3 regions of the Pseudomonas salicis genome follow, and region 1 is predicted to be linked to each of the others. Evidence: predicted binding sites of a transcription regulator. Region 1 holds the regulator's gene; each other region holds the start of a gene.

The links. The regulator FliA, encoded in region 1, starts transcription of late flagellar genes. The targets are predictions, from matches to a motif close to CTAAAGTTTNNNNNNNNNNNGCCGNTAA.
Region 2: the regulator FliA is predicted to act here: its motif matches at 1,867-1,894, upstream of ACWKWE_RS16680 (flagellar protein MotY).
Region 3: the regulator FliA is predicted to act here: its motif matches at 1,982-2,009, upstream of ACWKWE_RS17675 (methyl-accepting chemotaxis protein).

What each region holds. Positions count from the first base shown of each region.
Region 1 covers NZ_JBSKHU010000008.1:87,741-91,018, forward strand. The annotation lists gene flhF (flagellar biosynthesis GTPase FlhF) at 1-427, shown strand, start outside; gene fleN (flagellar synthesis regulator FleN) at 546-1,379, shown strand; gene fliA (RNA polymerase sigma factor FliA) at 1,376-2,116, shown strand; gene ACWKWE_RS26160 (chemotaxis response regulator CheY) at 2,389-2,763, shown strand; gene ACWKWE_RS26165 (protein phosphatase CheZ) at 2,783-3,278, shown strand, end outside.
Region 2 covers NZ_JBSKHU010000004.1:412,369-415,646, reverse strand. The annotation lists gene ACWKWE_RS16685 (argininosuccinate synthase) at 1-716, opposite strand, end outside; gene ACWKWE_RS16680 (flagellar protein MotY) at 837-1,814, opposite strand; gene pyrC (dihydroorotase) at 1,961-3,007, shown strand; gene rnt (ribonuclease T) at 3,004-3,278, shown strand, end outside.
Region 3 covers NZ_JBSKHU010000004.1:645,756-649,033, reverse strand. The annotation lists gene ACWKWE_RS17685 (sensor histidine kinase) at 1-7, opposite strand, end outside; gene ACWKWE_RS17680 (response regulator) at 4-1,608, opposite strand; gene ACWKWE_RS17675 (methyl-accepting chemotaxis protein) at 2,064-3,278, shown strand, end outside.

The DNA.
Region 1 (3,278 bases):
GCGTGTGGTGTTGATTGACACCGCCGGCTTGCAAGCCAGTGATCCGGCCCTACGCCTGCAACTGGAGAGTCTGGCCGGTCGCGGGATCAAGGCGCGCAATTACCTGGTGCTCGCCACCACCAGCCAGAAGCAGGTGCTGACGGCGGCGTACCACAGTTATAAGCGTTGCGGTTTGGCCGGGTGCATCCTGACCAAGCTCGACGAAACCGCCAGCCTCGGCGAAGTGCTGAGCCTGGCGGTGACACATGAATTGCCCGTGGCCTATCTCACCGATGGCCCGCGCATTCCGGATGATCTGCATCTGCCACGTCGGCATCAGTTGGTCAGCAGGGCTGTCAGCGTTCAGATGCAGGAGGAGCCTAGCGAGGAAGCGATGGCGGATATGTTTGCGGATCTTTATCACAGCCCCGGCAAGCGCGCGGGCTAGGTAAGGAAAATGACAGTGGAATATACCTGCATCGATGGTCTGCCAAGCATTGTTCACGCAGTGAACGTGCAGCCCGAAATGTGGCTTTGGTCTAAGCAAGACAAGGTAAAAAATTAACATGGGCAGCATGCATCCCGTACAGGTTATCGCGGTGACCGGTGGCAAAGGTGGCGTCGGCAAGACCAACGTGTCAGTGAACCTCTCGCTGGCCCTGGCCGAGTTGGGACGTCGCGTCATGTTGCTGGACGCCGATCTGGGTCTCGCCAACGTTGACGTATTGTTGGGGCTGACCCCTAAACGCACCTTGGCGGACGTCATCGAAGGACGCTGCGAGCTGCGCGATGTTCTGTTGCAGGGCCCGGGCGGTGTGCGCATCGTGCCTGCGGCGTCGGGCACCCAGACCATGGTTCACCTGAGCCCTGCGCAACACGCGGGTCTGATTCAGGCGTTCAGCGACATCGGCGACAACCTGGACGTACTGGTGATCGACACCGCTGCCGGGATCGGCGAATCGGTGGTCAGCTTCGTGCGCGCCGCGCAGGAAGTGCTGTTGGTGGTCTGCGATGAGCCGACCTCGATCACCGACGCCTACGCGCTGATCAAACTGCTGAACCGCGACTACGGCATGAACCGTTTCCGCGTGCTGGCCAACATGGCGCAGAGCCCGCAGGAAGGCCGCAACCTGTTCGCCAAGCTGACCAAGGTCACCGACCGTTTCCTCGACGTGGCCCTGCAATACGTCGGCGCCGTGCCGTACGACGAATGCGTGCGCAAGGCCGTGCAGAAACAGCGTGCGGTGTACGAAGCGTTTCCACGTTCCAAATGCGCGCTGGCGTTCAAGGCCATTGCGCAGAAGGTCGATACCTGGCCATTGCCGGCGAACCCGCGAGGCCACCTTGAATTTTTCGTTGAGCGCCTGGTTCATCAGACCAGTGCAGGGCCTGTGTCATGACTGCAAGTGGCTATCGCATGTACAGCAAATCGTCCAAAGATTCTCAGTATGAGCTGATCGAGCGCTATGCCCCTTTGGTCAAGCGCATCGCCTACCACTTGCTGGCGCGTCTGCCGGCCAGCGTGCAGGTCGAGGATCTGATCCAGGCCGGCATGATCGGCCTGCTCGAAGTGTCGACCAAATACGACTCCACCAAGGGTGCGAGTTTCGAGACATACGCCGGCATTCGTATTCGCGGCGCGATGCTCGATGAAGTGCGCAAGGGGGACTGGGCGCCACGCTCGGTCCACCGCAATACGCGCATGGTCAGTGACGCGATTCGTGCAATTGAAGCGAAAACCGGTCGCGACGCTAAAGATCATGAAGTTGCGGCCGAACTTCAATTGAGTCTCGACGATTACTACGGGATTCTGAACGATACCTTGGGCAGCCGCTTGTTCAGCTTCGACGACCTGTTGCAGGACGGCGAGCATGAAGGGTTGCACGAGGACGGCGCGAGCCAGTCGCTCGAACCGTCGCGGGATCTGGAAGATGAACGTTTCCAGAGCGCGCTGGCGGACGCCATCGCCAACTTGCCCGAGCGTGAGCGCCTGGTGCTGGCGTTGTACTACGACGAAGAGCTGAACCTCAAAGAGATCGGGGAGGTCTTGGGGGTCAGCGAATCCCGTGTCAGCCAGCTGCATAGCCAGTGCGCCGCACGTCTGCGGGGCCGGTTGGGAGAATGGCGCGCGCGTTGACGCATTGACGCGGGCCCGTCTTTTCACAAAGATGCCTGCGTTTTGGGTGGTAAGGCCGGCTGTGCAAGGCGTTGTGTGGGAAGCAAAAGGGACAAGGCAGGAGCCGCTGGGATCAGGTCTTCGGACTTTTTCCGTGGCGCTCATCACGTGTTTCTTCGAAAGGCCCCCTCGTTTTCGTGTGACCGGTGGAGCGATGTTGCCGGTATTGATTGAACGCGCGTCCAGGCACTGGGCGCGTTAAAGACTGCTTGGAGGTCGAATTGGACAAGAACATGAAAATCCTCATCGTTGATGACTTTTCAACGATGCGGCGGATCATAAAAAACCTGTTGCGTGACCTTGGGTTCACCAACACGGCCGAAGCAGATGACGGTACCACCGCATTGCCGATGCTGCAGAGCGGTGCTTTTGACTTTCTGGTGACCGACTGGAACATGCCTGGCATGTCCGGCATCGACCTGCTGCGTCAGGTGCGTGCCGACGAACGTCTGCGTCACCTGCCTGTGTTGATGGTGACCGCCGAAGCCAAGCGCGAGCAGATCATCGAAGCCGCTCAGGCGGGCGTGAACGGTTACGTGGTCAAGCCTTTCACGGCTCAGGTGCTCAAAGAAAAGATCGAGAAGATATTCGAGCGCGTCAATTCCTGATGTCCGCTGTGAGGGCGCTATGGATTCCAAAGATTCGACAATGGGTGACTTCGAGTCGACCCTGAAGAAACACGCACAAGAACTGGTCGCCAGCCTCGAAAAAGGCAAGTTCGGCGACGCCGTGCAACTTATCCATGAGCTTAATCAGACCCGGGACCGCGGCCTGTATCAGGAAGTGGGCAAGCTGACGCGCGAGCTGCACAGTGCAATCGTCAATTTCCAGATTGACCCGCACATGCCGCAAGCCGAGGAAGTGTCGCAGATCACGGATGCCACCGAGCGTCTGTCGTACGTTGTCCGCCTCACTGAAGGCGCGGCCAACCGCACGATGGACCTGGTGGAGCAGAGCACACCGCTGATGAACGGCCTGAGCGCCGACGCCAAGGCGTTGAGCGTCGATTGGGGCCGCTTCATGCGCCGCGAAATCGGTGCTGAAGAGTTTCGTGATCTGGCCCGCCGCGTCGAAGGTTTTCTGACCCGCAGCGAGAAGGAGACCCACGAGGTCGCCAGTCACC
Region 2 (3,278 bases), on a different contig from region 1:
ATTTCGACGCCGTCCAGCGCAACGATGTCGCCGTTGCGGTAGGTCAGCTCCAGGTACTGCGCCTTGTCCGGAGCGTTTTCAGGTGAAACGGTCCAGCGCCACATGTCTTCTTCGTGCTCGGTCCAGGTGTCTTCCAGCACGCCGCCTTCATAGGAGATGTGCAGCAGGTTGGCGTCCATGGAGTACGGGGATTTCTTCTTGCCATGACGCTCGATCGGGATCGCGTGCTTCTCGGCGTAGTCCATCAGCTTCTCGCGGGACAGCAGGTCCCACTCGCGCCACGGAGCGATGACCTTCACGCCTGGCTTCAGTGCATAGGCGCCCAGCTCGAAACGCACCTGGTCGTTACCCTTGCCGGTCGCGCCGTGGGAAATGGCGTCGGCACCGGTTTCGTTGGCGATTTCGATCAGGCGCTTGGCGATCAGCGGACGCGCGATGGAGGTACCCAGCAGGTACTCGCCTTCGTAGACGGTATTGGCGCGGAACATCGGGAACACGAAATCACGCACGAATTCTTCGCGCAGGTCGTCGATGTAGATTTCTTTGACGCCCATGGCTTGCGCCTTGGCGCGTGCTGGCTCGACTTCTTCGCCCTGACCCAGGTCAGCGGTAAAAGTTACCACTTCGCAGTTGTACGTATCTTGCAGCCACTTCAGGATCACCGAAGTATCCAGGCCACCGGAATACGCGAGAACTACCTTGTTAACGTCCGCCATGCCATCACTCCAACGCGTTGTACGGAAAACCGCTGATTCTACCGTTCAAACACGTGGATTTACAGTGTCGCGACAGCTTCTGACGACGAAGCGACAGAATCTGTCGAACACACGACCCGTTTACACCTTCGGCGCGTTGTTTCCAGCGGCGGCCGTGGGGGCGGGTGTCGCTGCCGGGGCCGGGACGGGAGGCGGCGGGGTGATTGGCGCTGGGGCTGCCGTCGGCGCAACGGCCGGTTTTTGCTCGGCGACGCGATCAAGGTGAATGTTTACCCGACGGTTGCGGGCGCGGTTGGCGTTGTTGGTGTTGGGCACCAGCGGGTACTGCTCGCCGTGGAAACGCAGGGTGATCTGCTCTTCCGGCACGCCTTGGGCCTTGAGGTAATCCATGACCGCCAGCGCACGACGCCGCGACAGGTCGCGGTTGGTCAGACGGTTGCCGCTGTTATCGGAGTGCCCGTCCAGCTCCACCCGATTGACCGTCGGATCAGCCTTCATATAGGCCAGCACGGTGTCGAGGCGACGCTTGGCCTGGGCATCGAGGTCGATTCCCCCACCGGGAAAGCCGATCTCCGCCTGACGGACCTGCTCGAAGTTCATGGGTAGCAGTTTCGCGGTGCACAGCTGAAAGTCGCTGTACGCCTGGCTGAATTTCACTGGCAGGAGACGGACTTCCATCGCACCGCCACCGTCGCGCAGCGCATGACGAATGACCGGACTGCGGCCTTCCATCAACCCTGCGATCAATCGGCCGGCCTGCGCCTGGCTGGTGTTGAACGGAATATTGCCGTTACTGACCTTGACCGCCCCGAGGTTGAGATCTCCCCTTCCCGGCTGCCAAGGTGCTGCCGCTGCGATCAGCGTCGCAGACCCTGAGGCCAGGCTGTAACCGTTAGCCTTCAGTCGGAAAGTCGACTGCTCACCCGCACGACGCACGAACTCGCCCGCACCGAAGTCGGTGATCGGTTGAGTCAGACGACACTCGAATTGGTCGCCCTCTACCTTCCACTCGATATTCTCCAGACGCGTCTGGAAAGTGAGAGCCACGGCCGGCAGGCTGGCAAACACGCTGAGCAGGGCTAGATATCGCTGGCGCACGGGAGGCTCCACTAAAAAATTCACCGCGTAACAATTTATCGCTTACACGTGTCTATCGGTTACTTCCTACAAAACTTGATAGCGAGTGCCTGGATGAGTCTTTTCCGGTAGCATTCCCAGCGAGTTTGCCCGCCTGGAATCCCCCAATGTCCGACCGCCTGACCCTCCTGCGCCCCGACGACTGGCATATCCATCTTCGTGATGGCGCTGTTTTGCCCCACACCGTCGCTGACGTTGCGCGCACCTTTGGCCGCGCCATCATCATGCCGAACCTCGTGCCGCCGGTACGCAACGCGGAGCAAGCCGATGCCTATCGCCAGCGCATCCTCGCTGCCCGTCCGCAAGGCAGCCGCTTCGAGCCGCTGATGGTGCTGTACCTCACCGACGTGACGCAGCCCGAAGACATCCGCGCCGCCAAGGCCAGTGGCTTCGTCTATGCCGCCAAGCTGTACCCGGCTGGCGCCACCACCAACTCCGATTCGGGCGTGACCAGCGTCGACAAGATTTTCCCGGTCCTCGAAGCGATGGCCGAAGTCGGCATGCCGCTGTTAATCCACGGCGAAGTGACCCGTGGCGACATCGACGTGTTCGACCGCGAGAAAATCTTTATCGACGAGCACATGCGTCGTGTGGTCGAGCGTTTCCCGACGCTGAAAGTCGTGTTCGAACACATCACCACCGGCGATGCCGTGCAGTTCGTCAACGAGGCTTCGGCCAACGTCGGCGCAACCATCACCGCGCACCATTTGCTGTACAACCGCAATCACATGCTGGTGGGCGGGATTCGTCCGCACTTCTATTGCCTGCCGATCCTCAAGCGCAACACCCACCAGGTCGCGCTGCTGGACGCCGCCACCAGCGGCAGCAAAAAATTCTTCCTGGGCACCGACTCGGCGCCGCACGCGCAGCATGCCAAAGAGGCCGCCTGCGGTTGTGCTGGCTGCTACACGGCGTACGCTGCGATCGAGCTGTACGCCGAAGCGTTCGAACAACGCAACGCGCTGGACAAGCTCGAAGGGTTCGCCAGCCTCAACGGCCCGGCGTTCTACGGCCTGCCCGCCAACACCGACACCATTACTCTGGTCCGCGAAGAATGGACCGCCCCTGCCAGCCTGCCGTTTGGCGAGCTGTCGGTCATCCCGCTGCGCGCCGGTGAAAAACTGCGCTGGCGCTTGCTGGAGGAACACGCGTGAGTGAAGACCATTACGACGACGAACAGGAAGGTTCTGGCGGCGGTACAGGCTCCAGGCATCCGATGGCAGCACGCTTTCGTGGCTACCTGCCGGTCGTCGTCGACGTAGAAACCGGTGGCTTCAATTCGGCCACCGATGCGTTGCTGGAAATTGCCGCGACCACCATCGGCATGGACGAAAAGGGTTTCGTGTTCCCGGAGCACACCTACTTCTTCCGCGTCGAGCCGTTCGAGGGCGCCAACATCGAAGCCGCGGCGCTGGAGTTCACCGG
Region 3 (3,278 bases), on a different contig from region 1:
CCGTCATTCGCCAAACGCCTTGAGTCGCAGTTTCTGATACCGCTCGTATCGCGGGTCGGTCTCGGGCATCTTGCCCACCATTTTCAGACTGTTCTGGCACTCCTTGAGGCTGGCGGCGTCGAGGTTCTGCACGCCCATGTGCAACAGCGACTGGGCCATGTTCAACGCGATACTGATGTTCTTGGGTTGCAGCGCCAGCCCCTGACGGAACAAGTCCTGAGCCTCGCCCAGCTTGCCCGCGCGATAACTGCGAATGCCTTGCATGTTCAGATCGATCGCCGCCTTGCCCGCACCGAGGATTTCCGGGTCGTCGGTCTGCCTGGCGATGTTCTGCATGACAGCCGGATCGTCGCCGTAGATTTCCGCGCAGCTTTTCAAGATCCCGGCACCGGCCGCTTCCTGTCCCAGTTGCTTGAGCTGTGACGCAACGGCCAACGCCGCATCGGCGCTGAGAAACTGCTCCATGCCGTCGAGACGTTCCATGGCCTGCGCGGTCAATTTGGCCGCCATTTCCGGATCGGAACTCGCGACACTGGTGGCCTTCATCAAACGCGCCCGCACTTGCAGACCGGCGTCGTTGGTGTGCTCCTTGGCGACGTCGCCCAGGGTCTGGTTGATTTCCACGCGGGTCCGCGCGTCGAAGCCCCGCTCGGCGCCCTTGCTGATCAGCGCCTGCGCAAGACCGAGGTTGGTTTCGGGGTCCTTGAAGCGAGAAAACTGACCTTGCGACACCGCCTGGCGGAACGCACGGGAGGCGCCGTCAAAGTCCTGATTCTCCAACGACAGCTTGCCCAGCAAACGCTGACGGCGCACGGCATAGGGCGACAGGCGCACGGCTTCTTCGAGCATCTTCTGCGCACGACGATTATCGCCGCTGGCAATCAGCACATCCGCCAGACCGTCGAACAGCACCGGCATCGCATTAAAGGTACGAATCGCTTCTTCATAGACCGTTTGCGCTTCGGCATTGCGATTGCGCTTGAACAGCAGCTTGCCCAACGCCGAATACGCCCAGGGTTGCGGGCGGTCAGCGAGGATGGACTTGAGGAACGCTTCCAGCGGCTCGTGCTGGTTCAGGTCGCGCAGTGCGTCGGCCTTGTAGCGCAGGCACAACGGCGCGAAACGCGGGTCCTGTTTGGTCAGGTTGACGCAGGCCGCCAGCACTTCAGCGGGCTTGCCACGGTCTAGGGCCTGGAGGATTGGCTTGAGCAGGGTCTTGCGCTGAACGATTTTTTCCAGACGCTGCGCCAGGCTGGCGCGGTTGAACGGCTTGGTCAGATACGCGTCAGGCTCCCATTCCAGCGCGCTCATGACCATCGCTTGACTGTTTTCAGCGGTGACCATCACGAACACGCTTTCATGGCTGATCAGCCGGTCGGTCATCAGGTCTTCCAGCACCTGCTGGCCGTTTTTCTTGCCGTCACCCAAGTTGAAGTCGTGCAGGATAAAGTCATAGCGCTTCTGCGAGCAGGCCTTGATCGCCTGTTCGCCGTTGTCTGCGGTGTCCACTTCCTTGACGCCCAACTCGCGCAGCATTGACCTGACCGAGCTGCGAAAATCGGAGAAATCATCGACGATCAGAAAGGTTTTTTGGTTCCAGGCCAGCATCGAGATTCCTGTAGCGGGAGATAAATCAGCTCAGAGGCAGCCTCACAAGCATCAACGTCGAAGCACCCTTCGCGTGGCGCAGATGATAGCCAACATCAAATTGCCATCAAGCTATTTCACAGGGGCGTCGGCAACTTGCCGTAGGGCAAGAGAGCCCTCGCTTCGGTTATCGGCGGCGCCCAAGTAAAGCTTAGGTGACGCCCGCGATAAAAAGCGACCCTTCCATGACAATGATGCTGGGTGAAACGAATGCATTTGTGACGCAGGTCGTGTGCTTTAAAGCACGCGGGCGTGAAGAAAAGAGTCGGGATAATGGATCCAAACTCGGCCAATTTCGGGGAACGTAAAGTTTCGGCTAGATGTTACCGGATATGTAAAGTCCCTTCCCTCTCCGCCGATACGCTTGGAAGACGGTGACCCAACCGCGTCTCTTCCTCTCGCCTGAGTATTCCTTCATGTCCTGGCTGACCAACCTGAAACTCAAGTCCAAGCTGTTGCTCGCGTTTAGCCTGTGTGCCCTGATCACTGTGGTGGTGGGTGTGCTAGGCCAGAACGGCATTTCTCGTCTGTACGATTTGTTCAAAGGCACTGTTGAAAACAGCATGCTGTCAGTCACCAAGGTCGATTCGGTGAAGGCCAACGTGATTGCCACCAACCGCGACTTCTTCAAGATCATCGCCCTCAGCGCGCTGAAGGCCAGCCCCGAGGAAGTCAACGCGGTCATTCAGTCGCTCAAGGAAAACCAGGCGCAGGCAGACACCGACTTCGCGATCTATCGCAAGACCCCGATGGAAGATGACGAAAAGGCAGCGGGCGATGACTTCACTCGCGACTGGCCCGCCTACATGTCGGCGGTTCAAAGCACGCTGAGCGTCATTCAGAGCGGAGACGTCGAACAGGGCGCGAAACTGGCGGCCAGTAACGTCACCCCGACCTACCGCAAAACCATGGGCGAGCTGAAAATCATCATCGAATCCAACGCTCGCCAGGCTCAAGAGTCGGCCCAGGCAGGCGTGGAAACCGACAGTCAGGTGACGTGGCTGTTGACCATCGGTTCGCTGATTGCGGTCATTTGCGCCATTTCACTGGGGTTGATCGTGACGCGCATGATCACTCGCCCTATTTATCAATCGGTGGAAAGCGCCTCCCATGTGGCCAACGGCAACCTGACCCACGTCATCGCCTCCGGCGGCCAGGACGAGACCGGGCAACTGCTCAGGGCGCTGTCGACGATGCAGGGCAGCCTCAAAGGCACCGTGCAACAGATCGCCAGTGCTTCGGATCAACTGGCCTCGGCTGCGGAAGAACTGACCGCTGTGACCGACGACAGCACCCGCGGGCTGCAACGTCAGAACGACGAAATCCAGCAGGCTGCGACGGCCGTGAACCAGATGACCGCTGCCGTCGAAGAAGTCGCCCGCAACGCCGCCAGCGCTTCGCAAGTCTCGACCCAGACGGCAGACGACGCGGTCAAAGGCCAGCAGCAAGTGCAGCAAGCGGTGACTGCGATGAACACCATGACCGTGGAAATCAACGATTCGACCCAACGCGTCGAGGCACTGGCCGGGCAGATTCGTGACATCACCAAAGTGCTGGACGTGATTCGTGGCATTGCCGAACAGACCAACCTGCTGGCCCTCAACGCGGCCATCGAAGCCGCTCGCGCCGGT